DNA from 4 places in the Pseudomonas sp. P8_229 genome. Region 1 is predicted to be linked to each of the others. Evidence: predicted binding sites of a transcription regulator. Region 1 holds the regulator's gene; each other region holds the start of a gene.
What was found. Region 1 encodes FliA, which starts transcription of late flagellar genes. Its sites were predicted from a motif close to CTAAAGTTTNNNNNNNNNNNGCCGNTAA; they were not measured.
Positions count from the first base shown of each region.

Region 1 (6,126 bases):
GCGGCGTTCAGCGAATCCAGCAGCTGTTCAAATTCGTTATCGGTGATGTCACCCGAATCGCCTTCGACGACCAGCTCTTCGATCATCTCGGCCACTGGCGATGCCGGGGCGACGTCCGCCGATTGCGGTTCGGCCAGGCGCGCCAGAGCGGCCAGCAGTTCCGGGGTCGCAGCGGTGATCGGTGCCCGTTCACGGACTTCGCTGAACATGCTGTTCACCGCGTCCAGTGCTTCGAGCACCACGTCCATCAGTTCTGCATCAACGCGACGTTCACCCTTGCGCAGGATGTCGAACACGTTTTCGGCGATGTGACAGCACTCCACCAGCTCGTTGAGCTGAAGGAAGCCGGCGCCCCCTTTTACAGTGTGGAAACCGCGAAAAATTGCGTTGAGCAGATCTGCGTCATCCGGGCGGCTTTCCAGCTCGACCAGTTGTTCGGACAGTTGCTCAAGAATCTCGCCGGCCTCAACCAGGAAATCCTGAAGGATCTCTTCATCGGCGCCGAAGCTCATTAATGGGGTGCTCCTACAGGTCTAAAAACCCAAAAAACCTAAAATTCCAAAACTCTAGAATCCAAGGCTGGATAACAAATCGTCCACATCGTCCTGACCGGACACAACGTCTTCTCGTTTATCGGCATGAATCTGCGGACCTTCACCCTGCGAGAGATGTTTTTGTGGATCTTTTTCTGCAAGCATCGCGGCGCGGTCGTGTTCGATGCCCGCAAAGCGGTCCACCTGACTGGCCATGAGGACGAGTTTGAGCAAATTGCTTTCGACTTCGGTGACCAGTTGGGTCACACGCTTGATCACCTGACCGGTGAGGTCCTGGTAATCCTGAGCCAGCAGGATGTCGTTGAGGTTGCTCGACACCGCACGGTTGTCCGTGATGCTGCGCGACAGAAAACCGTCGACCCGGCGCGCCAGTTCGCGGAACTCTTCAGCCCCGACTTCACGACGCATGAAACGGCCCCAATCGGTACTCAGGGCCTGGGCTTCTTCAGCCAGGCCATTGACCACCGGGGTAGCGCTTTCCACCAGATCCATGGTGCGGTTGGCCGCGGCTTCGGTCAGCTTGACCACATAGCCCAGGCGTTCGGTGGCGTCGGTGATTTGCGACACTTCCTCGGCCTGCGGCATGTGCGGATCGATCTGGAAGTTGACGATCGCACTGTGCAGTTCGCGTGTGAGCTTGCCCACTTCCTGATACAGGCCACGGTCACGGGTCTGATTGAGCTCATGGATCAGTTGCACAGCGTCGCCGAACCTGCCCTTTTCAAGGCTCTCGACCAGTTCGACCGCGTGTTTTTTCAGGGTCGATTCGAAATCGCCCTGTGAAGATTCGTTATGCTCCATAGCTCCCCCGCGCGTTCATCAGCCGATGCGTTCGAAAATCTTCTCGATTTTTTCTTTCAGCGCCTGAGCCGTGAAAGGTTTGACCACGTAGCCGTTCACACCGGCCTGAGCCGCCTCGATGATCTGCTCGCGCTTGGCTTCTGCAGTCACCATCAGCACCGGCAGGTGCTTGAGTTTTTCATCGGCACGCACGTGGCGCAGCAGGTCGATACCGGTCATGCCCGGCATGTTCCAGTCCGTTACCAGAAAGTCGATGCTTCCGCTGTTGAGCACCGGAATGGCAGTGATGCCATCGTCGGCCTCGACGGTGTTGGTGAACCCCAGATCACGCAGCAGGTTCTTGATGATCCGCCGCATCGTTGAGAAGTCATCAACGATGAGGATTTTCATGTTCTTGTCCAATTCGACCTCCAAGCAGTCTTAAACGCGCCCAGCACCTGGACGCGCCATTTCAATCAATCCGGCAAAGCACTCGATGACTGTCTGGAGCACAACAGAGCAAGACCGGTGCCGTTGATCACCGCACCAGCCTCGTTCGCAGTGTCCCCCACACTGCCTTCAGCGCGCTCGCCACTCCCCCAAACGCCCCCGCAAGCGGGCCGCGCACTGGCTGTGTAACTGGCTGACCCGCGATTCACTGACGCCAAGGACTTCACCGATCTCCTTGAGGTTCAGCTCTTCGTCGTAGTACAGCGCCAACACCAGTCGCTCACGCTCCGGCAAATTGGCAATCGCGTCCGCCAGCGCGGCCTGGAAGCGTTCATCTTCCAGATCGCGTGACGGCTCAAGATGAGCACTGGCGCCATCCTCGTGCAGCCCTTCGTGTTCGCCGTCCTGCAACAGGTCGTCGAAACTGAACAGCCGGCTGCCCAGCGTGTCATTCAAAATCCCGTAGTAATCGTCGAGACTCAATTGGAGTTCGGCCGCAACCTCGTGATCTTTAGCATCACGGCCGGTTTTAGCTTCAATTGCCCGAATTGCGTCACTGACCATACGGGTGTTGCGGTGAACCGAGCGTGGTGCCCAATCCCCTTTGCGCACTTCATCGAGCATCGCGCCGCGGATTCGAATGCCCGCGTACGTTTCGAAACTGGCGCCCTTGCTGGCGTCATATTTGGTCGACACTTCAAGCAGGCCGATCATTCCGGCCTGAATCAGATCCTCGACCTGCACACTCGCCGGCAAGCGCGCCAGCAGGTGATAGGCAATGCGCTTGACCAGTGGCGCGTAACGCTCGATCAACTCGTACTGCGCGTCACGTGCCGACTTCTTGTAGTAGTTCATACCGCTCGCGGTCATAACACAGGCCCTGCCGTTTGCTGCACGAGGCGCTCGACGAAAAACTCAAGGTGACCGCGCGGGTTGGCAGGCAGCGGCCAGGTATCGACCTTCTGCGCGATCGCCTTGAACGCCAGCGCGCACTTGGAACGCGGAAAGGCTTCATAGACCGCTCGCTGCTTCTGCACTGCCTTGCGCACGCTTTCGTCGTACGGCACCGCGCCGACGTATTGTAAGGCGACGTCGAGGAAGCGATCCGTGACCTTGGTCAACTTGGCGAACAGGTTGCGCCCTTCCTGCGGGCTCTGCGCCATGTTGGCGAGGACGCGGAAGCGGTTCATGCCGTAGTCGCGGTTGAGCAGTTTGATCAGCGCGTAGGCGTCGGTGATCGAGGTCGGCTCGTCGCACACCACCAGCAACACTTCCTGCGCGGCGCGTACGAAACTGACTACCGAGTCACCAATACCCGCAGCGGTGTCGATCACCAGCACATCGAGGTTGTCGCCGATGTCGCTGAAGGCCTGGATCAGACCGGCATGTTGCGCCGGACTCAGGTGAACCATGCTCTGGGTGCCGGAAGCGGCCGGCACGATGCGGATCCCGCCGGGCCCCTGCAACAGCACATCACGCAGCTCACAGCGGCCTTCGATCACGTCGGCCAGAGTACGTTTGGGGGTCAGTCCCAGCAGAACGTCAACGTTCGCCAGCCCCAGGTCGGCGTCCAGCAGCATGACCCGACGGCCAAGCTCTGCCAGCGCCAGAGACAAGTTCACTGACACGTTAGTCTTGCCGACGCCACCTTTGCCGCCGGTCACCGCGATCACCTGTACGGGATGCATGCTGCCCATGTTATTTCTTTACCTTGTCTTGCATAGACGGAGGCCACATTACTGGCTGCGCGTTCTCAACCGGAACAATGCATGGCAGGCCATCGATGTAGGTACAAAAACGGTTCATTACCTCAGCCAACCTGCTTGGTCGGGCTGTGGTAGATATCAGCGAACATGTCAGCCATGGCTTCTTCGCTGGGTTCTTCCTGCATTTGCACGCTGACGGCACGGCTGACCAATTGATGGCGGCGCGGCAGATGCAGATCATCCGGAATCCGTGGGCCATCGGTCAGGTACGCGACCGGCAGTTCATGACTGATCGCCAGGCTCAACACTTCGCCAAGGCTGGCCGTCTCATCCAGTTTAGTCAGGATGCAGCCGGCAAGCCCGCAACGCTTGTAACTATGATAAGCGGCGGTTAGAACCTGTTTCTGGCTGGTGGTTGCCAGGACCAGATAATTTTTTGAACGGATGCCCCGACCGGCCAGACTTTCCAGCTGCATGCGCAGTGCCGGATCGCTGGCCTGCAGGCCGGCGGTATCGATCAGCACCACGCGTTTGCGCAGCAGTGGATCCAGCGCCTGAACCAGCGACTGGCCCGGATCAACGTGCGTCACCGGCACATTGAGAATCCGGCCCAGGGTCTTGAGTTGTTCCTGCGCGCCGATACGGAAGCTGTCCATGCTGACCAGCGCCACATTCTGCGCGCCGTACTTGAGCACGTAGCGCGCGGCAAGTTTGGCCAGGGTGGTGGTCTTGCCCATGCCGGCCGGGCCGACCATGGCAATCACCCCACCCTCTTCCAGCGGCTCGACTTCCGGCACGGCAATCATCCGCGCCAGGTGCGCGAGCAACATGCGCCAGGCCTGACGAGGCTCTTCGATGTCGGTGATCATCGCCAGCAGGTCGCGCGACAACGGTCCGGACAGGCCGATACGCTGCAGACGGCGATACAGGTTGGCTTGCGCCGGACGGCTGCCCTGCAACTGATTCCAGGCCAGCGTGCCGAGCTGCACTTCCATCAGCTCGCGCAGGCTGTTCAATTCAAAACGCATTGAATCCAGTGCACGCGGATCCACGCCGCCGGAGGACTGCGCAGGCGCCGGGGCCGGACGCGCCGGAGCGGCATAGGTCGGCTCGCTCAGCGGTTCAGCGGCGGTCAGTGGCAGGCCAGCCGTCAACGGCAGTCCGGCAAAAATCTGGCGATTGCTATTGCCATCGGCTTCGCCACGCAGGCTCAACTCGGCCTGGGCGGTAACGATGCGCGACTGGGTCTTGCGCAGCTCGTCTTCGAGTTCCATGTTCGGAACCCGTGGCGCCAGCGCCGACAATTTGTAATCCAGCGCCGCCGTCAGCTCGACGCCGCCGGCAATGCGGCGGTTGCCAATGATGGCGGCATCAGCGCCCAGCTCATCACGAACCAGCTTCATGGCCTGACGCATATCGGCGGCGAAAAAACGCTTAACTTGCATAAACCACTACCTCAGCCGTTGGGCCCTACTGTCGCAACGATGGTCACTTGCTTGTTGTCCGGAATTTCCTGGTAGGCCAGCACGTGCAGCCCTGGGACTGCGAGGCGGCCGAAACGCGAGAGCATCGCGCGTATCGGGCCTGCTACCAACAGGATCACCGGTTGACCTTGCATTTCCTGGCGCTGCGCCGCTTCGATGAGCGAACGCTGCAGCTTCTCGGCCATGCTTGGCTCCAGCAGAACGCCCTCTTCCGAGCCTTGTCCTGCCTTCTGCAGACTATTGAGCAATATTTGTTCCAACCTTGGTTCCAGCGTGATCACAGGCAGCTCGGAGTCAGTGCCTACAATGCTTTGGACGATGGCGCGGGATACGCCGACGCGCACCGCAGCCACCAAGGCGGCGGTATCTTGACTCTTGGCGGCGTTGTTGGCGATGGCTTCGGCGATGCTGCGGATGTCGCGCACCGGCACGTGTTCGGCCAGCAGCGCCTGCAGCACTTTGAGCAGTTGCGACAGCGACACCACGCCCGGCACCAGTTCTTCAGCCAGTTTCGGCGAGCTTTTGGCCAGCAATTGCATGAGTTGCTGCACTTCTTCGTGACCGATCAGCTCACTGGAGTGCTTGTACAGAATCTGGTTCAAGTGCGTTGCGACAACGGTACTGGCGTCGACCACGGTGTAACCGAGCGATTGTGCCTGGGCGCGCTGGCTGACTTCAATCCACACCGCCTCCAGACCGAAAGCCGGATCTTTGGCGGTAATGCCGTTGAGCGTGCCGTAGACCTGCCCCGGGTTGATCGCCAGTTCGCGGTCCGGGTAGATCTCGGCTTCAGCGAGGATCACGCCCATCAAGGTCAGGCGATAGGCGCTCGGCGCCAGATCGAGGTTGTCGCGGATGTGCACGGTCGGCATCAGGAAGCCAAGGTCCTGCGAAAGCTTCTTGCGCACGCCCTTGATCCGCGCCAGCAACTGCCCACCCTGGTTGCGGTCCACCAGCGGAATCAGGCGATAACCAACTTCCAGGCCGATCATGTCGATCGGGGTCACGTCATCCCAACCCAGCTCCTTGGTTTCCATGGCGCGGGCCGGCGACGGCAGCAGTTCCTGCTGACGCTGAACTTCCTGCAGCGCCTGGACCTTGGCAACGTTCTGTTTCTTCCAGAACAGGTAGGCGCCACCGGCAGCGAGCGCC
Region 1 covers NZ_CP125378.1:4,749,059-4,755,184, reverse strand. The annotation lists gene QMK55_RS21515 (chemotaxis protein CheA) at 1-512, opposite strand, end outside; gene QMK55_RS21510 (protein phosphatase CheZ) at 567-1,355, opposite strand; gene QMK55_RS21505 (chemotaxis response regulator CheY) at 1,374-1,745, opposite strand; gene fliA (RNA polymerase sigma factor FliA) at 1,914-2,654, opposite strand; gene fleN (flagellar synthesis regulator FleN) at 2,651-3,481, opposite strand; gene flhF (flagellar biosynthesis protein FlhF) at 3,595-4,935, opposite strand; gene flhA (flagellar biosynthesis protein FlhA) at 4,947-6,126, opposite strand, start outside.

Region 2 (6,126 bases), 1.3 Mb from region 1:
CAAGTTGTGTTCGTGGCCGATAACACACAGCAAATCATCGACTTCCAGCACCGTACTACCCGACGGATGGAGCAGTTGCTGACCGCGAAACAGCGCGGCGATGCGTGTGCCTTCGGGCATTTTCAGCTCGCGCAGGGGTGAACCGATGCACCATTTCTCGGCGCCGAGCTTGTAAACGAACAGTTCCCACTCGCTAGTGATGTGCACTTCCAGCGCGGAACGGGAGATCGGCGCCGGCTCTGGTGGTACCGTCACCTTCAACAGTTTGGCGACCCACGGCAGGCTGGTGCCCTGCACCAGCAGCGAGACCAATACGATAAAGAACGCGAGGTTGAAGTACAGCTGCGCATTCGGCAGCCCGGCCATCAAGGGAAACACCGCCAGAATGATCGGCACCGCACCGCGCAGGCCGACCCAGGAAATAAACGCTTTCTCGCGGCCATGGAACGCTTTGAACGGCAGCAAGCTGACCAGCACCGACAACGGGCGCGCGAACAGGATCATCCACAGCGCCAGGCCGAGGGCGGGCAGGGCGATGGGCAGCAAATCATGCGGGGTGACCAGCAGCCCCAGCACGAGGAACATGCCGATCTGCGCCAGCCACGCCATGCCGTCGAGCATGTGCAGAATGCCGTGACGGCTGCGCACCGGGCGGTTGCCGATCACCAGACCGCACAGGTACACCGCAAGGAAGCCGCTGCCGTGCAGGGCGTTGGTGAGGGCGAACACCACGAGGCCGCCGGCGATCACCAGAATCGGGTACAGGCCGGTGGCGAGGTTGATCCGGTTGACCAGTTGCAGCATCAGCCAGCCGCCACCCAGGCCGATCACGCCACCGATGCCGAACTCGCGGATCAAGTGGGTCAACAGACTCCAGTGCAGGCCGGTCTGGCCGCTGGCGAGCATGTCGATCAGGGTCACGGTGAGGAACACCGCCATCGGGTCGTTGCTGCCGGATTCGATTTCCAGGCTGGCGGTCACCCGTTCGTTGAGGCCTTTGCCGCCGAGCAGCGAGAACACCGCCGCGGCGTCGGTGGAGCCGACGATGGCGCCGATCAGCAGGCCCTGAATCAGATTCAGGTCGAACAGCCACGCCGCCGCCATGCCGGTCAGCCCGGTAGTGATCAACACTCCGACCGTCGCCAGTGACAGCGCCGGCCACAAGGCCACGCGGAAACTCGAGACTCGGGTGCGCAAACCGCCGTCGAGCAGGATCACCGCCAGTGCAAGGTTGCCGACCAGATAGGCCGTCGGGTAGTTATCGAAAATGATCCCGCCGCCATCGACCCCGGCGGTCATGCCGACCGCGAGAATGATTACCAGAATGGGGATGCCGAGACGGGAAGAAAGTGAGCTGACAAGAATACTCGCACCTACCAGCAACGCGCCGATCAAGAACAGGCTGTTGATGGTCGTCGCATTCAAAGGCAGTACTCCAGAAGCGTAAAGACGGGCACAAACTGACCATGCAGTCTGCGTGCCAGCGATTCTAACCTGTTGAAATGTGATGCTGTCAAAAAGGTTTTTCAGTGGGGTATTCGGGATTTGGGTTCGGCTTGCGATTGCTACCCTCACCCTGGCCCTCTCCCGGAGGGAGAGGGGACTGACCGAGCAGTTCTTGCGAGGTACATCGACCTGAAATATTGAGCCGAACTCAGGTTTTGAAAAGCACGAAGATCGGCTCCCTTTCCCCCTCGCCCCCTTTAGGGGGAGAGGGTTGGGGTGAGGGGGCGCTCTTGATCTTGCTTTTAGATCAAAGGCTGAACCGCCCAACCATATTGTTCAGATCCAGCGCCAGGCGCGACAGCTCGTTGCTCGCCGCACTGGTCTGATTCGCGCCGGTCGCCGACTGCACCGACAGGTCGCGGATGTTCACCAGGTTGCGATCCACTTCGCGGGCCACTTGCGCCTGCTCTTCGGCCGCGCTGGCGATCACCAGGTTGCGTTCGTTGATTTCGACGATCGCGGTGTTGATGGTGTCCAGCGACAGACCGGCGCCACGGGCGATGTTCAGCGTCGACTCGGCGCGTTCGGTGCTGTTGCGCATCGAATCCACGGCGTGTTCGGTGCCGCTCTGAATGCTGCCGATCATCCGTTCGATTTCGCTGGTCGACTGCTGGGTGCGGTGCGCCAAGGCACGGACCTCGTCGGCCACCACGGCAAAACCACGCCCGGCTTCACCGGCGCGGGCCGCTTCGATGGCCGCGTTGAGCGCCAGCAGGTTGGTCTGATCGGCCAGGCCACGAATCACGTCGAGCACCTTGCCGATGTCACGGGATTCGTTCGCCAGATCACCGATCAGGGTCGCAGTGCTCTGCACATCGGTGCTCATGCGTTCGATGGCGCTGACAGTTTCCTGTACCAGGTCACGGCCGTCGCCCGCTGAAGTGGTGGCGTTCTTCGAGGCTTCCGAAGTGCTGACTGCATTGCGCGCGACTTCTTCCACAGCGCTGGTCATCTCGTTAACCGCAGTGGCGGCCTGTTCGATTTCGTTGTTCTGCTGGGTCAGGCCACGGGCACTTTCGTCGGTGACGCTGTTCAGCTCTTCGGCAGCCGAAGCCAACTGAGTGGCGGAGCCGGAGATGCGCTGCAAGGTGTCGCGCAACTTCGATTGCATTTTGGTCATGGCGGCCAGCAGGCGCCCGGCTTCGTCGGTGCCGTCAACGTGGATCGGCTGGGTCAGGTTGCCTTCGGCAATGGTTTCTGCCGCATCCAGCGCCTTCGAAATCGGCTTGGTGATGCTGATCGTCAGCAGCCAGGCGAACAGGAACGTCAGGCCAGTGGCAACGACCAGCAAGGTGACCACCAGATTGAACGCCGAGGAATACTGTTCGGCGGCCTCTTGATTGGTTCGGCTGATCTGCTCGCCATTGATCTGCATCAGGCGGTTGAGCACGCTGTTCATCGCTTCGGAGTTGTCGAGCAACTCGGTGTTGAGCAGGTTACGCAACTCGTCCACCTGATTGTTGCGCGACAGGCTTTTCATCCGGTCTTCGATCTGGTGGTACTGGCCGAGCAACTGCACGTACTGATCGTAGGCGGCACGCTCCGGCGGGCTGCTGATCAGCGGCTCATAAGCCGTTTGAGCCGTACGGATCTGCTGGTTGCGCATCTCCAGCAACTCGACGGTTTTTTGCTGCACGTCCGCTTCACGGTTGACCAGCAAGCGGTACGACAGTACCCGCAGGCGCAGGGTCAGCTGCGTGAACTCGTCGAGGTTCTTGATGCTCGGCACGCTGTTGGTGGTGATGTTCTCGGCAGCGCCGCGGATTTTGCTCATCTGATTCAGGGCGAACACGCCGAGGATCAACATCAGGCCGCCGATCAAGGCAAAACCGGTGAACGCCCGGGGGGCGATATTCATATTGCGAAGGGACATGGTGCGATACCAATAAGGGCCGCATCCATGCGGGCTGAGACTGCTGTATGGATGACTTATCGGTCATGCGACTAAAGTCTTGAGCCTGTGTGCGTATTTGTTGCAGATGGCCTTGGGCGACGAAGTGCAGGAACCAGATCGGCAGATCACAGTCTTTTAAACTCGCGAGAACGGTCGGCCACCAGGAAAATCAAGGCCTTGCGCCGGTTTAACCCTGGCATCCGCAGTGACTTTTCTTTATCGTACGCGCCCTTTGAAAAACGCCTGGAAGATCAAAATGTTGGAAGCATCCCTCAGCCAATTGGAACAGCTCGTCAGCGACCTGGTGCAACAGAACCAGACCCTCACGCAAACCAACCAGACCCTGTCCACGGAACTGGCCCAGGCCAAGGATGAAAACGAAAGCCTGCAACTGAGCCTGATGGAACAGGAAGAAAAGCACGGCGCCACCGCAGCGCGCATCCAGGCACTGGTTGATCGCGTCAACGCAGGTCCTGTCAGCGCATGAACCACGGCACCGCAGGGGTAAAAGTCATCTCCATTCTCGGGGAGGACTATTCGATCAAGGCACCGGCCGGGGAAGAACAGACCCTGCTGGACGCCGCACTGATGCTCAAGGCCGCACTGGCCGACACCAAACGCAAATACCCGACGCTGATCGGTGACCGCTTGCTGGTGCTGGCAGCCATGAATCTGTGCTCGCAGCAGATCGAAATGAAGAAGCTGCACCAGGAAGAACTCGACCGTTACCAAGAGCAAGTCAGCGCCACGGTCGAAACCATCGCCAAGACCATCAATCAGGGCTGATGGGGTTGCGCACAACCAAAGAATAGATTGTCGATTGGGTTGTATACAATCGGCACGGCTGTTGCATTGTTACGGCCACTTATTCTTTGGGGGTGCTCCATGCAGTTGTGGCGACGCAGTATTCAATGGCAGCTGATTCTCAGCATGGGCACCGCCCTGCTGGTCAGCATCCTGATCGTGGTTGGCATATATACCCTGGTGGTCAACCGCCTCGCCCAGAGCTATCTGGTCGAACAAGCGCTGCCGTCGAGCATTGAAGCGACGCGCAATGACATCGAACGCATCCTCGTTCAGCCACTGACCGCCGCCAAGGACATCGCCAGCAACAGCATGGTGCGCGACTGGCTGGCCTCGGGTGAAGACAGCGGCAAAACGGCGGCCTTCGCGCAGTATCTGGAAGGCATCCGCGCCGAACACAAAGCCTTCACCGCGCTGATCATCGGCACCGAGTCCAATCACTACATCACCGAAAAAGGCCTGGATCGGACTCTCAGTCGCACCAAACCGGCCGATGCCTGGTTCTATTCCTTCCTCGACAGCAATCAGCCGCGCACCCTGAATATCGACAACGACGGCGCCACCGGAGAATTGGCGTTGTTCATCGACCTGAAGGTCGAGCAGGCGGGCAAAGTGGTCGGCGTGGCCGGGCTTGGCTTGAGCATGAAAGAGCTGTCGGAGCTGATCCACAACTTCAGCTTTGGCGAGCGCGGCAAGGTCTATCTCGTGCGTTCCGACGGTTTGATCCAGGTTCATCCTGAAGCGCAGTTCAGCGGCAAACGCACCTTGAGCGAGCAGATCGGTGCCCCTGCTGCACAAGCCGTCTTGGGTCAGAAAGTCGCCACCAACAGCTCCTTTCAACGCGATGGCGAAGACTTCCTTGCCTTCAGCCTGCCCCTGCGTGATCTCGGCTGGACTCTGGTGGCCGAAGTGCCGCAGTCGCAGATCTACGCCGAGGCCCGTAAAGCCATGTGGATGAGCGGCGGTATTGGCCTGGCGGTGGCATTGGTGTGTCTGGCGCTGGTGGTGTGGTTGGCCCAGGGATTGGTGCGGCCGATTCGTCAGGTAACAGCCGCACTGGTAGCAATCGGTAGCGGCGGTGGAGATTTGACCCATCGGTTAGATTCCAGTCGCGCCGATGAGCTGGGCGACCTCGCTCGCGGCTTCAACAGTTTCCTCGACAGTCAGCGCGGGATGATCGGCGAAGTGCTGACCACCAGCGAGCGCTTGCGCACGGCTGTCGGCCAAGTGGCCAAGGTGGTGGAAAACACCGCCGAGCGCTCCGGCCGCCAGCAGGAAATGACCGATATGGTCGCCACGGCGGTGCATGAAATGGGCCTGACCGTACAGGAGATCGCGCAGAACGCCGGCAATGCTGCGCTCGCGTCGCAAACCGCGCGGGACGAAGCGCTGCAGGCGCGGGAAGTGGTCGGTGGCTCGATCCGTCATATAGAAAGCATGTCCGACGAGATTGGCTTAGCGGCCGGCGCGGTCGGTGAGCTGGCGCATCAGGTGGCGTCGATTGACTCGGTGCTGGCGGTGATTCGCGGGGTGTCCGAGCAGACCAACCTGCTCGCACTCAACGCCGCCATCGAAGCGGCGCGGGCCGGAGACATGGGGCGTGGTTTTGCGGTGGTGGCCGATGAAGTGCGCACCTTGGCGCGCAGGACGCAGGCATCCACCGACGAGATTCAGCAAATGATCGGCAGCCTCAAGCAGGGCGCCGAGAATGCGGTGTCATCGATGCGCACCGGTCAGGCCGCGACCGGCACGGGCGTTGAGTCAAGCCAGCGCACCGGCGCTTCGCTGACCGCGATTACCGGGCAGGTCGAACGTATCAGCGACATGAACCATCAGGTGGCGACGGCGACTGAAGAGCAGTCGGCGGTGACCGAGGAGATCAACCGTAACGTGCAGGGGATTTCCGATCTGGCACGGGCGAC
Region 2 covers NZ_CP125378.1:3,474,771-3,480,896, forward strand. The annotation lists gene QMK55_RS15765 (potassium/proton antiporter) at 1-1,425, opposite strand, end outside; gene QMK55_RS15770 (methyl-accepting chemotaxis protein) at 1,754-3,379, opposite strand; gene QMK55_RS15775 (hypothetical protein) at 3,657-3,887, shown strand; gene QMK55_RS15780 (cell division protein ZapA) at 3,884-4,186, shown strand; gene QMK55_RS15785 (methyl-accepting chemotaxis protein) at 4,286-6,126, shown strand, end outside.
Region 2: a site for FliA is predicted at 3,436-3,463, ahead of QMK55_RS15770 (methyl-accepting chemotaxis protein). Genes of this name have one in related genera too.

Region 3 (6,126 bases), 1.2 Mb from region 1:
ATCAATCGACGCGCAGCGCCAACAAGATCAATGCCGAGATGTTCCACGAGGGGTTGAAGAACCGGATTCGGCGCGGCTTCTAACCCCACCGGATACAAAAAGCCCCGAACATTCGGGGCTCTTTGTGTCCACCTGCCCTACTTCGGCTCAGGCTTGCGAAACGCATACAGATGCTGGCGCACGATCCCGCCCGGCAGTTCCTTGCCGAACACGCCGTAACGTACCGGCCATTCTTTCGGCGGCAGCTTGAACGTACCGAACAGCATGTCCACCAGCGGCGTGTGGATCGCATAGTTCTTGTAGATGTAATCCTTGTGCCGCGCATGGTGCCAATGGTGGTAGCGCGGCAGCACGATCAGGTAGTTCAGCCAGCCGCCGTTGATCCGCACGTTGGCGTGGGCCAGTACCGCCTGAACACCAACCAGAATCACATAGGCATTCAGCGCTTGTGGTGCGAAGCCCAGCAGCATCAACGGCACCAGCACGCCAGTGCGGGTCAGCAGGATTTCAATGAAGTGCACGCGCGAACCGGCGAGCCAATCCATGTGCGTGCTGGAGTGATGCACCGCGTGTATGCGCCACAGCCATGGCACCACATGGTAGAGCCGGTGCAGCCAATACTGACCGAGATCGGCGACCAGGATCGCCAGCAGAAACTGCACAACGAGCGGCAGGCTTTGCACACTTGCCTGCAAGCCAGGCGACACCGCCCAACCGGCGATATAGCTTGAAGAGGCGGTGATGAAGATCAGGATGAACTGCACCAGCATGTGGCTGACGAAAAAGTAGGTCAGGTCGGTGCGCCAGTGCGGGCGCAGGATGTTTTGCTCGGGATCCTTGGAATAGAGCTTTTCCAGAGGAATAAACACGATCGCCGACACCAGCAGCGCCAAAACAAACCAGTCCAGACCCAGCGAGTAAGGCGTCTGTCCGATCGAACTGACCTGGACATTGGTGCCACCGAGGAACACCGCCAGCCCTGATGCAACCAGACCAGTAATCCCCAAGCGCTTGCGTTTGTTGAGCAGGATATTCAGGGTGCCGAGACTGAACGACAGCACCAGACCGAGCAACAGCGTGGTGCGCGCGAACTGCTCGTCATAGACCTTGCGCAGTTCGGCTGTGGTCAGCCACTCGGGAAACAGGAAGCAGAACACCGCCAACAGACTCAATAGCCCGAGGGTGGCGGAAATATAGCCACTGACTCGCCCCTCACCGAACTTGAAGGGTGCGTTACCGTGCCGCTGAAAATAGGCTTTGAGTCTTTCCATAACTGATCTTCCGTGATTGCGAAAACTGCGACTGGTCATTGCGACGCAGGCAGAAACAAAAAAGCCACGGTGACCGTGGCTTTTTGTGAATCACTGCTTGGGCGCGGGAGCCGGTGCAGTGGCTGGCGGCGGCGCAGTCCCCGGCCCGGCCGGTTTCGGTGCCGCGTCGTCGAACAGGTTCAGCCGTTCGCGCAGCTCATGCGCCGGCACCGGTTGCTGATCCGCCGGCAGCGCGTTCGGGTCGACTGACGTCGCCGGCGCGGCGCCGCTCTCCCCTTCTATTGCGGGCTTGGCCGGGTCGGCGCCTTGCGAGCCTTCGATGGCCGCTTGCGCCTTCTTGGTCAGCACCACGATGTCGATACGGCGGTTGACCGGGTTGAACGGGTTCTCCTTGTCGAACAGCGCCGACGAGGCATAACCGACGACCCGCGCCACTTGCCCGTCCGGATAGCTGCCCGCCACCAGCGCACGCCGCGCGGCGTTGGCGCGGTTGGCCGAGAGCTCCCAGTTACCGAAATCACCGGTGCCGGTGTACGGCTTGGCGTCGGTGTGGCCGCTGATGCTGATCTTGTTCGGCACTGCCTTGATGGTGTCGGCCATGGCCAGCAGGATGTCTTCGAAGTACGGCTTCAAGCGTGCAGAACCCGAGTCGAACATCGGCCGGTTCTCGGCGTCCATGATCTGGATGCGCAAGCCGTTCGGGGTGATCTCGAAGAGGATCTGATCCTTGAACTTCTGCAGCTGCGGGTTCTCGTCGACCTTGTTCTGCAGTTCTTGCAGCAACAGCTCCAGACGCTCCTTCTCGACCTGCTCGGCCATGCCTTCAACCTGTTCGGTATCGACCGTGACCTTGTCCGGTTGCGGCTGCGACTTCACCTCAGGGTTGAGGGTATTTTCCGGGGCCAGGGTCGGCGTACCGCCCAGGTCGATGATGTACGGCGTGCCGCTTTCGGAAAAGCCGACCGGATCCTTGAAGTAACCGGCGATGGCGATCTTCTGCTCCGGTGTGGCGGTGGACAGCAGCCACAGCACCAGGAAGAACGCCATCATCGCCGTGGCGAAGTCGGCGAAGGCGATCTTCCACGCCCCGCCGTGATGCCCGCCGGCTATGCGCTTGACGCGCTTGATGATAATCGGCTGATTATTTTCCATTTCTTAGCGACCGCGAACCGCTTGTTCCAGCTCGGCAAAGCTTGGACGGTGCGCCGGATACAGAACCTTGCGCCCGAACTCCACGGCCAGCGATGGCGGCATGCCGGAAGCCGAAGCGACCAGCGAGGCCTTGATGGCTTCGTAGACGTTCAGTTCTTCCTTGGCATCGTGGGCCAGGGAGTGCGCCAACGGACCGAAGAAGCCATAGGCCGCGAGAATACCGAAGAAGGTACCGACCAGTGCCGCGCCGACGTGCAGACCGATGGATTTCTGATCGCCTTCACCCAGCGAGGCCATGGTCACCACGATACCCAGTACCGCCGCGACGATACCGAAACCGGGCATGGCGTCGGCGATGCCGTTCACCGCATGGGATGGATGCTCGAGGTCTTCCTTGAGGCTGTAGAGTTCCATGTCGAACAGCCCCTCCAGTTCGTGCGGCGCCATGTTGCCGGACGACATGATGCGCAGGTAATCGCAGATGAACGCGGTCATGCGCTCGTCTTTGAGCACGGCCGGGTACTTGGCGAAAATCGGGCTCGCGGCGGCGTCTTCGATGTCGCCCTCGATGGCCATCATGCCTTCGCGGCGACTCTTGTTGAGGATCTCGTAGATCAGGCCCAGCACTTCCAGATAGAACGTGTGGCTGAAACGCGAACTGAACATGCTCAGGGATTTCTTGAGCACGTGCATCGTCATGTAACCGGGGTTGGCCTGGAGGAATGCACCGAGGGCCGCACCACCGATGATCATCACCTCGAAGGGCTGGATCAAGGCGGCAATTTTGCCGTGGGAGAGCACGTATCCGCCGAGCACGCTCGCGAATACGACGATGATGCCGATAATTTTAGCCATAGGTAGAAAGTACTTACTGAGTCGGGTTCAAGGTCATATTCGGAAGTTAAAAAATCTCTTCTTCTACTTATCGGCAAAACTGCGCCAGACTATAGCCAGTTCAGGCGAAAAGCCAATTTAGCCCATGCCGGGCGCGTCTACAGTCAGTGAAGATCTCGTCCAGACATGGCTAATGAAACGAACGTCCCACACGCAAAACCGACCACCCTTGAGGGCTGGGTAAAGTTGCTCGATGGCGTGCGCCTGCCCGTGCCGCAGGAGGCTCACGACAAGGTGTGCCGCGCGATCCGCGACAACCGCAGCTCGCTGCGCGACATCGCCGACCTGATGCAGGACAGCCCGGCACTGGCCTTGAGTATCATCCGTGAGGCCAATCGTCACACCCTCGGCACCATGGCCGCGCCGGCGGAAAATCTCGAGGTGGCGATCAATCGTCTAGGCCTGGCGCGTACCGAAGAATTGCTCGCACGCCTGCCCGTCGAACCGCAGATGCAGATTCCCAAGGCCCTGCGCCAACTGCAGCTGATCAGCCAGCACGCCACGCAACAGGCCAACGGTTTTTTCGCCAGTCGCCTGGCGCGACTGTGGCAGGACATTCATTGGGGCAGCCTGTTGTTTCTCTCGCCTTTATGGCCGCTGGCGCTGACGTACCCAGAGTTGCTCGAAGAGTGGGAACTGCGGGTGATCCACAAGGGCGAATCGGCCCCGGTGGTCGAGCAGCAACTGTTTGGCGTGCGCCTGCTGAAGGTCGCCGAGGCGCTGGTGCAAGTCTGGCACCTGCCGATCTGGGTGCAGCAAGGCTATAAGTTGCTGCTCAGCGAACAGCGTGAACTGGTCAAAGTGCTGCGCATCGCCCGCGACAGCGAACATCCGCTGCGCCAGCAAAATCGCCTCGATGACGATCCGACCCTGCGCCGCTGGCTCAACCAGCCGGCCAACACCGTGCTGTTGGCCAACGGTCTGGCGCTGTCCGCGCAACAGGCCTGGGACAGTCCGCACAGCGAACGCTGGCAATACCTGACCAGCCTTTATCTGCAGATTCCGATGGATGAGGTGCAGCAGCAGTTGCACCAGCAAGCCGCCAACAGTGCGCGCCAGCATGCCATGCCCGATCTGTGGCACCCGGCCGTTTCATTATTATGGCCGTGGGGCACCCATCGTTTGCCGGCCGGGATGCTGCCCGCAGCCGCGCCGAGTGCCGAGGATCTGACTCAATGGCGCCGGCAATGCGCCGAATTGCTGGCCGAGCCGAGCCGCTTCACCAATGCCATGAGCCTGACCGTCGCCGCCCGCGATGCCCTGGTCGCCAGCGGCATGCGCCGGGTGATGATTCTGATGGCCGATCGCACGCAGTCCAATCTGCGCGTGCACCAGACCTTCGGCCTGCCTAAAGAAGCCGCCGCGCTGAATTTTGTCGTCAGCCAGAGCAAAGTCTTGCAACGGCTGCTCGCGCAGCAGGCGCAGGTGCGGATCAACCCCGAGAACAACGCACAATTCTCCGCGCTGCTGCCGCAAGGCCTGCGCTCGCTGTTTCGCGGCGAACACCTGTTCCTGCGCTCGCTGGTCAATAACGGCCGGGTGATCATGATCGTCGTCGCCGACCAGGGCGGCGGGCCGTTCGCCGACATCACCGTGCAGGCTTTCGGCAAAACCGCACAGTGCATCGAAAAAGCCCTGCACAGCTTTAGCAGCCGTGGCCGATGAGGCTGCGCTACAATCCCCCCCTTTGTGCTCTGGAGACCTCACATGTCTGACTTCTCTGGCTTGCCGCTCGTCATCGAGCCGAGCGACCTGCTGCCTCGGCTTGAGTCTGAAGAGCTGATTCTGGTGGATCTGACCAGCGCTGCCCGCTATACAGAAGGCCATCTCCCCGGCGCACGCTTTGTCGACCCGAAACGCACCCAGCTCGGCCAGCCGCCGGCGCCGGGGCTGCTGCCGGCCAAGGCCGATCTGGAAGCCTTGTTCGGTGAACTGGGCCATCGTCAGGACGCGGTCTACGTGGTGTATGACGACGAAGGTGGCGGCTGGGCCGGGCGTTTCATCTGGCTGCTCGACGTGATCGGCCACGACAAGTACCACTACGTCGACGGTGGTCTGCCGGCGTGGCTGGAGGCAGGCATGCCAATGTCGATCCAGGTGCCACCGGCAGTCGGCGGCCCGGTATCGTTGACACTGCTCGACGAGCCGACGGCAACGCGCGAATACCTGCAAAGCCGCCTCGGTGCTGCCGATCTGGCGATCTGGGACGCCCGTGGGCCGCTGGAGTATTCCGGCGAGAAAGTACTGGCCGCCAAGGCTGGGCACATTCCGGGCGCGGTGAACTTCGAGTGGACCGCCGGCATGGACAAGGCACGCCAGCTGCGGATTCGCACCGACATGCCGCAGATCCTCGAAGACCTGGGGATCACCAAGGACAAAGAAATCATTACCCACTGCCAGACCCATCACCGGTCGGGCTTCACTTATCTGGTGGCCAAGTCCCTCGGTTATCCGCGGGTCAAGGGCTACGCCGGTTCCTGGGGCGAATGGGGCAACCACCCCGATACGCCTGTCGAGATTCAAGGTTCTAAGGACAACTAATGAAAGAGCGTCTGTTTATCCTCAGCCAGTACCTGCTGCCTCATCACCTGCTGTCGCGCCTGGCCGGCTGCGTTGCCGAGTGCCGTGTGCGCTGGTTCAAAAATGCCTTCACCCAGTGGTTCGCCAAGCGTTATCAGGTGGACATGTCGCAAGCGCTGGTCGAAGACCTGACCGCCTACGAGCACTTCAACGCCTTCTTCACCCGCGCCCTGAAAGACGGCGCGCGCCCACTGGACGAAACCCCGGGCGCGATCCTCAGCCCGGCCGA
Region 3 covers NZ_CP125378.1:3,561,450-3,567,575, reverse strand. The annotation lists gene QMK55_RS16110 (toll/interleukin-1 receptor domain-containing protein) at 1-83, shown strand, start outside; gene QMK55_RS16105 (sterol desaturase family protein) at 138-1,271, opposite strand; gene motB (flagellar motor protein MotB) at 1,362-2,423, opposite strand; gene motA (flagellar motor stator protein MotA) at 2,427-3,278, opposite strand; gene QMK55_RS16090 (HDOD domain-containing protein) at 3,444-4,982, shown strand; gene rhdA (thiosulfate sulfurtransferase) at 5,025-5,858, shown strand; gene asd (archaetidylserine decarboxylase) at 5,858-6,126, shown strand, end outside.
Region 3: a site for FliA is predicted at 3,346-3,373, ahead of motA (flagellar motor stator protein MotA). Genes of this name have one in related genera too.

Region 4 (6,126 bases), 1.6 Mb from region 1:
GATCACCGCCCGGCAACTCAAACCGGGTGACAGCAACCGCACCCTCGGTAGGCCGATTGCCAACAGTCAGGTGCTGATCCTCGACGACGATCTGCAACCGGTGCCGGAGCACACCGTCGGCGAATTGTTCATCGTCGGCCCCGGCGTCTGTCTCGGCTATCTGAACAATCCGCAGCAGACCGCCGAACGCTATCTGACCCTGCAACTGCCGCACGGCCAGACCTTGCGGGCCTACCGCAGTGGTGACATGGCCAAGTGGGGCGAACACGGTATCGAGCTGTGCGGGCGGCGCGACAATCAGGTGAAGATCCGTGGCTTCCGGGTCGAGCCGGAAGAGATCGAGCGCTGCCTGCGCGAGAGCCAGTTGTACCGTCAGGTGGCGGTGGTGATCGACAGTCAGCGGCGGATTCTCGCGTTCCTCGCCCAGCCGCAATCAGACGCCGCTCGTGATGCGCTGAAGGCCCATGCCCAGCAGTTTTTGCCGGACTACATGCAACCGGTGGCGTGGACTGAACTGCCGCAGATGCCGTTCGCCAGCAACGGCAAGGTCGATCGCAAGGCCTTGCTTGAGCTGCCGGTCAGCGTGCAGGACAGCGGCCCGAAATGCCTGCCGGCGAATGCCGACGAAGCGCTGTTGCTGGAGATCTGGGCGGAACTGCTGGAACTTCCGAGCAGCGATATTTCCACCGACGAGAGTTTCTTCAACCTCGGTGGTCACTCGATTCTGCTGTCGCGGATGTTGCTGCGTTTGCGCGAGGAATTCGGGCGCAGCATCTCGATCAACCGCTTCATCGAACTGCCAACCATCATCAAGCTCGCGACGTTGGTGCGCGGTACCGATGACAGCGCGGTGCTCAGCGCCCAGGCCATGGCCGACGCCGAGCGTCCACTGGACATCGAGCCACTGCCGATCAGCCGCCTGGGCGATGTGCACAAGGTGATCGTCACCGGCGCCAACAGTTTTGTCGGCGTACACATCGTCGAAGCGCTGCTCGGTTGGGGCGCCAGCGAAGTGGCGTGTCTGGTGCGTGACGGTGACGGACAAACGGCGGCGCAGCGCTTTACCCAGGCGTTGCGGGAGAACCGTCTGGAGCATCTGGACTTGAGTCGGGTGCGGATCTATTCGGCAGACATCACGCGTCCGCAACTGGGCTTGGCCGACGACGATTATCAGCGCCTCGATCGCGAGTTCGGTGCACTGGTGCACAACGCCGCCAACGTCAATCACGTGCTCGATTACGAGTCGCTGGCAGCGGATAACGTCGAGCCGATCTTCGAGCTGTTGCGCCTGTGCGAAGGGCGCAGCAAAAAGGTCTTCAACTTCGTCTCGACGCTGTCGGCTTCAAGCACCGTCGATGGCGAAGGCCGAGTGCTCGAGTTACCCGCCGCAGCGACCCCGCCGATCTACATCCGCAACGGCTACAACCTGTCGAAATGGGTCGGCGAGCGCATCCTCGAGCGGGCCCGCGAGCGTGGGGTGTGGGTCAACCTGTATCGCCCCGGCAACATCAGTTTCAACAGCCTGAGCGGCGTCTGCCAGCCGCACAAAAACCGTTTGATGCTGATGCTCAAGGGCTCGATCCAGCTCGGTCAGGTGCCCGCCTTTGCGCTGAATTTCGACCTGATGCCGGTGGACTTTCTCGCCCGCTTCATCGCCTTCCACGCCAGCCGTTATTCGACCGAACGTGCGGTGTTCAACCTGCACAACCCCGAGCCGCTGAGTTGGGATGCCTACGTCGCCTCGTTCCGCGAAACCGGCAGTGAGTTCTCGCTGGTCAGCGTGGCCGACTGGCAGCAGCAATTGGGTCGGGTCGATGCCGACAACGCGCTGTTCGGCGTACTCGGTTTCTACCTCAACGGCTTCGAGGAGGACATCGGCGACATCTCCCTGATCGGTCACGCCAACGCCGAAGCCGGCGTGCAGCAAATGGGTGCGCAATACCCGGAAAAATCCCCGGCGTTGCTGCGTCGCGGCTGCGATTACCTGAAACAGATCAACTTCATCTAGTTCAACCAAAAGGAGCATCACCATGAGCAATCTGCAACCCGACACCCTGATCAAAAACCCTCACGGCTGCCATGTCGTTTCTTCGGTGGAAGTGCCGGCGGACGCGGCGCAGGTCTGGGCGGTGGTCGGCAACTTCGGCGGTTTCGAGCGCTTCATTCCGGCGCTGTCGCACATCGAAATGACCGGCGAAGGCGTGTCTTCGCTACGCAAGAAATTTTTCAAGGACGGCAACGTGGTGGTTGAACAGCTCAACTCCCGCGATGAACAGGCGCGGGCCATGACCTGGACCACGATCTACAACACGTTGGGGGTGGCCAATCTGTGGGCGGCGATGAATGTGGAATCGTTGGGAACGGGGAAGTCTCGGGCGACCTGGACGATCATTGCCGAACCGGCTTCAGGTGGTGAAGAAGCGCTGCCGGGGTTCAAGGACTTCGTGCAGGGGTTTGCCGATGATGCGATGGGGAACGTGCTGAAGCTGTTTGTGTAAGGCTTCAGTTCTTTAGTAGATGAACCACCGCCTTCGCGAGCAAGCCCGCTCCCACATTTTGATCGCATTCCTTCAAGGGGAACACGGTCAACCTGTGGGAGCGGGCTTGCTCGCGAAGAACGCTAACGCGGTCTTCAATCTGACGATCAGATCTTGAAGCTGTCCACCAACTGCTTCAACCGGTTGGCCTGCTGCGACAACGCATCACAATCCTTCAACGTCTCGTTGAGGTTGGCGACGCTCTGCTGGTTCAACAGGTTGATCTGGTTGACGTCGACGTTGAGGGTTTCCACCACGGCGGTCTGCTCTTCGGTCGCGGCAGCCACCGACTGGTTCATGCCGTCGATCTCACCGATACGCTGGGTCACGCTGACCAGTCGCAGGCCGGCCTGGTTCGCCACTTCAACACTCTCTTCGCTGGACGCCTGACTGGCGTTCATGGTGGTCACCGCTTCACGCGAACCGACCTGCAAGGAGGTGATCATCTTGTGGATCTCTTCTGCCGACTCCTGGGTGCGATGGGCGAGGTTGCGCACTTCATCCGCCACCACCGCAAAACCACGTCCGGCTTCTCCGGCACGCGCCGCTTCAATGGCCGCGTTGAGTGCCAGCAGATTGGTCTGCTGCGAAATGCCTTTGATCACATCGAGGATGTGGCCGATGTTGTCGGTGCTGGCATTCAGGGTTTCGATCTGGGTGCACGACAGGCTGATCTTCTGCGAGAGCTCGGTCATGGCCTGGATGGTTTGTTCAACCACCTGACGACCGTCATCGGCCTGCTCGCTCGCGCCGCTGGCGTGCTGCGAAGCATCGGCGGCGTTGCGGGCGATTTCCTGAGTAGCGGCGCCCAACTGGTTGATCGCGGCAGCCACGCTGTTGGTGCGTGCGCTTTGTTCGTCAGAACCGACGATCGAAGCGTTGGACGATGCCATTACCCGTTGCGACAGATCGTGTACGTGACGGGTGGCCGACGACACTTCGGAAATCGACGCGTGAATCCGCTCGACGAACTGGTTGAACGAGCTGCCCAGCTCCGCAAATTCATCCTTGCCTTCCACGACCAGACGACGGGTCAGGTCACCTTCGCCCTGGGCGATGTCCTGCATCGCACGGCCCATGGTGGTCAGTGGACGCATCAACACGTTGATCAGCAGGCTCAGCAGCAGCGCAATGGTAGCGACCGCAACGAACATGGCGATCAGCGCCGAGGTACGGAACTGGCTAAGCGCGGCGTAGGCCTTGTCGCGATCGATCGACAGACCGATGTACCAATCGGCATTCGGCAAATCGCTGACCGGGGTGAACGACAGGATGCGTTCCTGACCGTTAAGCACCACGTTCTGGTTGCCCTTCTCGATGCGCACGCTGGAATTGGGGTAGATGTCCTTCAGGTTCTTCATCACCTGATCCTTGTCCGGGCTGACGATCACCTGACCGTCGCCGCTGACCAGGAACGCATGGCCGAGGCCACCGAAGTCCACCGAATTGATGATCTTCACCAGGGTTTCCAGGCTCAGGTCACCACCGACCACACCGAGCAGCTCGCCATTCTTTTTCACCGGCATGGCGATGGTCACCACCAGACCACCGACGGCGGCCATATACGGCGGGGTCAGCATGGTCTTGTCGGCGGTAACGGCCTGCTTGTACCAAGGGCGCTGACGCGGGTCGTAGCCGTCCGGCATCTTCGCGTCCGGGCGCTGGGTGAACACACCGTTGGCCTGGCCGACGTAGGTGAACTGGAAGTTTGAGGTGAAGGCCGGTTGATCGACCAGCCCCGGGAAGTCGGCGTTCTTGCCCTGATGAGCAACGTTCTGTGCAAGGTTTTCCAGCACCAGAATCCGCCCGCTCATCCAGTTCTGCACGCTGCTGGCGGTCAGATCACCAGCCTGCTGCACGGAGGACTGGAGGTTCTGGCGAATGGTGTTTCGCTGCAGATAGTCGTTGTAGAGGGTGAACAAAGCGAAAGCCAGGACCACAACGCCCGAGGCGGCCAACAGAATTTTATGGCTGAACTTGAGATTCATTTCATGGGACTTCTTATGAAAAAGTGGGGATGCGTTCCGGGATGCAACATTCCATGTAGCTCCAAAATGTCCAATAGCTGGCAGGCAGCGTTCTGATGGCCGCTCTACTTTGGTGCACGCATGTCTCACCAGTCTGTCGGCACCGTTCGCCAAAATCTTAGGGCTGTGTGGGAAATGTACGGTGTTTCTGCCAGATTCCCGCCGAACGGCGTGCCAGAAGGTTCGCCGCAAAGTTTTTTTGATTGTTATCAGAGTGACGGTTGCAAAATTCACAGCCCTTGATAAAAATGCGACTAATTATCATTTGTGACGTTCGGGCTGTCGCGTTCATGTCCTCACCTGAGTTTGCAGTGCAGGCGCTTTACAGTAGTCATCACGGCTGGCTCAACGCCTGGCTGCGGATGCGGCTGGGCAATGCCGCGGATGCGGCGGATCTGGCGCAGGACACTTTCGTGCGCCTGCTGCAGCGCACCGAACGCCTGGAACTCAAGGCACCCCGCGCTTTTTTGCGCACCATCGCCCGCGGTCTGGTGATCGACCACTGGCGCCGTGAAGAAATCGAACGCGCCTATCTCGAAACCATCGCCCATTTGCCCGAAACCGAAACCCCGAGTGCCGAAGCCCGCGCTCTGGTGATCGAATTGCTCGAAAGCATCGCGCGCATGCTCGAAGGCTTGCGGCCGAAGGTGCGTCAGGCGTTTCTGCTGGCGCAGTGCGAAGGTTTGACCCACAAGCAGATCGCCGAGCAGATGGGGTTGTCGCTGCGCTCGGTGGAGCGTTACGTCGCCGATGCGCTGTATCACTGCTACGTATTGCGGTACGCAAGCTGATGCCTGTGGATAACGTCTCTTCCGGGCGCCGGGTCGAACCGCCGCAACAGGTGGTCAAACAAGCCATTCACTGGTTGCTGCGGCTGCGCAACAACCATGGCAATACGCGCCTGAGTCGTCAGTGCGAAGCATGGCGTGCCGAACATCTCGAACATGAACTGGCCTGGCAGCGCGTGCAGTCGCTGCAGGCTGAGCTGAGCCATAACCTGCGCGCAGTGCCCGGCGCACACGTGGCGTTCAATACGCTGGAAAACAGTGCGCAGGGACTCGGACGGCGACAGGCCTTGAAGCTGTTGTCCGGCGCCTTGCTGATGGGCTCCGCCGCATGGCTGGCCAAAGACACCTCGGCCTGGCAGCAATGGCGCGCCGACTACGCCACGGCGACTGGTGAGCGGCGGGGTTTCCAGTTGCCCGACGGCACGCGGATCGAGCTCAACACCGCCAGTGCGGTGGATCTGGATTACACCGCGCAGCAGCGGCTGATCAAACTCACTCGCGGCGAAATCATCGTCACTTGCGGCGGTAACGATGAAGGCGCGGCGTTCAACCGAGCGCTTCGCGTGCAAAGCCGTCACGGCATTTATGAGCCGACCAATGCCCGCTTCATCCTGCGTCAGGACAGCGATTGCACGCGGCTGAGCGTCACCACCGGGCGCGTCGCCATCCACAGCGGCGGCACCTCAGTTGAGGCGCTCGCTGGGCAGACCTACCTGATCGATCACCATCAGGTGCGCCCGGCGCCGCCACTGGATATGGACGCGGGCGCGTGGG
Region 4 covers NZ_CP125378.1:3,104,173-3,110,298, reverse strand. The annotation lists gene QMK55_RS14185 (non-ribosomal peptide synthetase) at 1-2,008, shown strand, start outside; gene QMK55_RS14180 (SRPBCC family protein) at 2,031-2,498, shown strand; gene QMK55_RS14175 (methyl-accepting chemotaxis protein) at 2,645-4,525, opposite strand; gene QMK55_RS14170 (sigma-70 family RNA polymerase sigma factor) at 4,855-5,355, shown strand; gene QMK55_RS14165 (FecR domain-containing protein) at 5,355-6,126, shown strand, end outside.
Region 4: a site for FliA is predicted at 4,659-4,686, ahead of QMK55_RS14175 (methyl-accepting chemotaxis protein). Genes of this name have one in related genera too.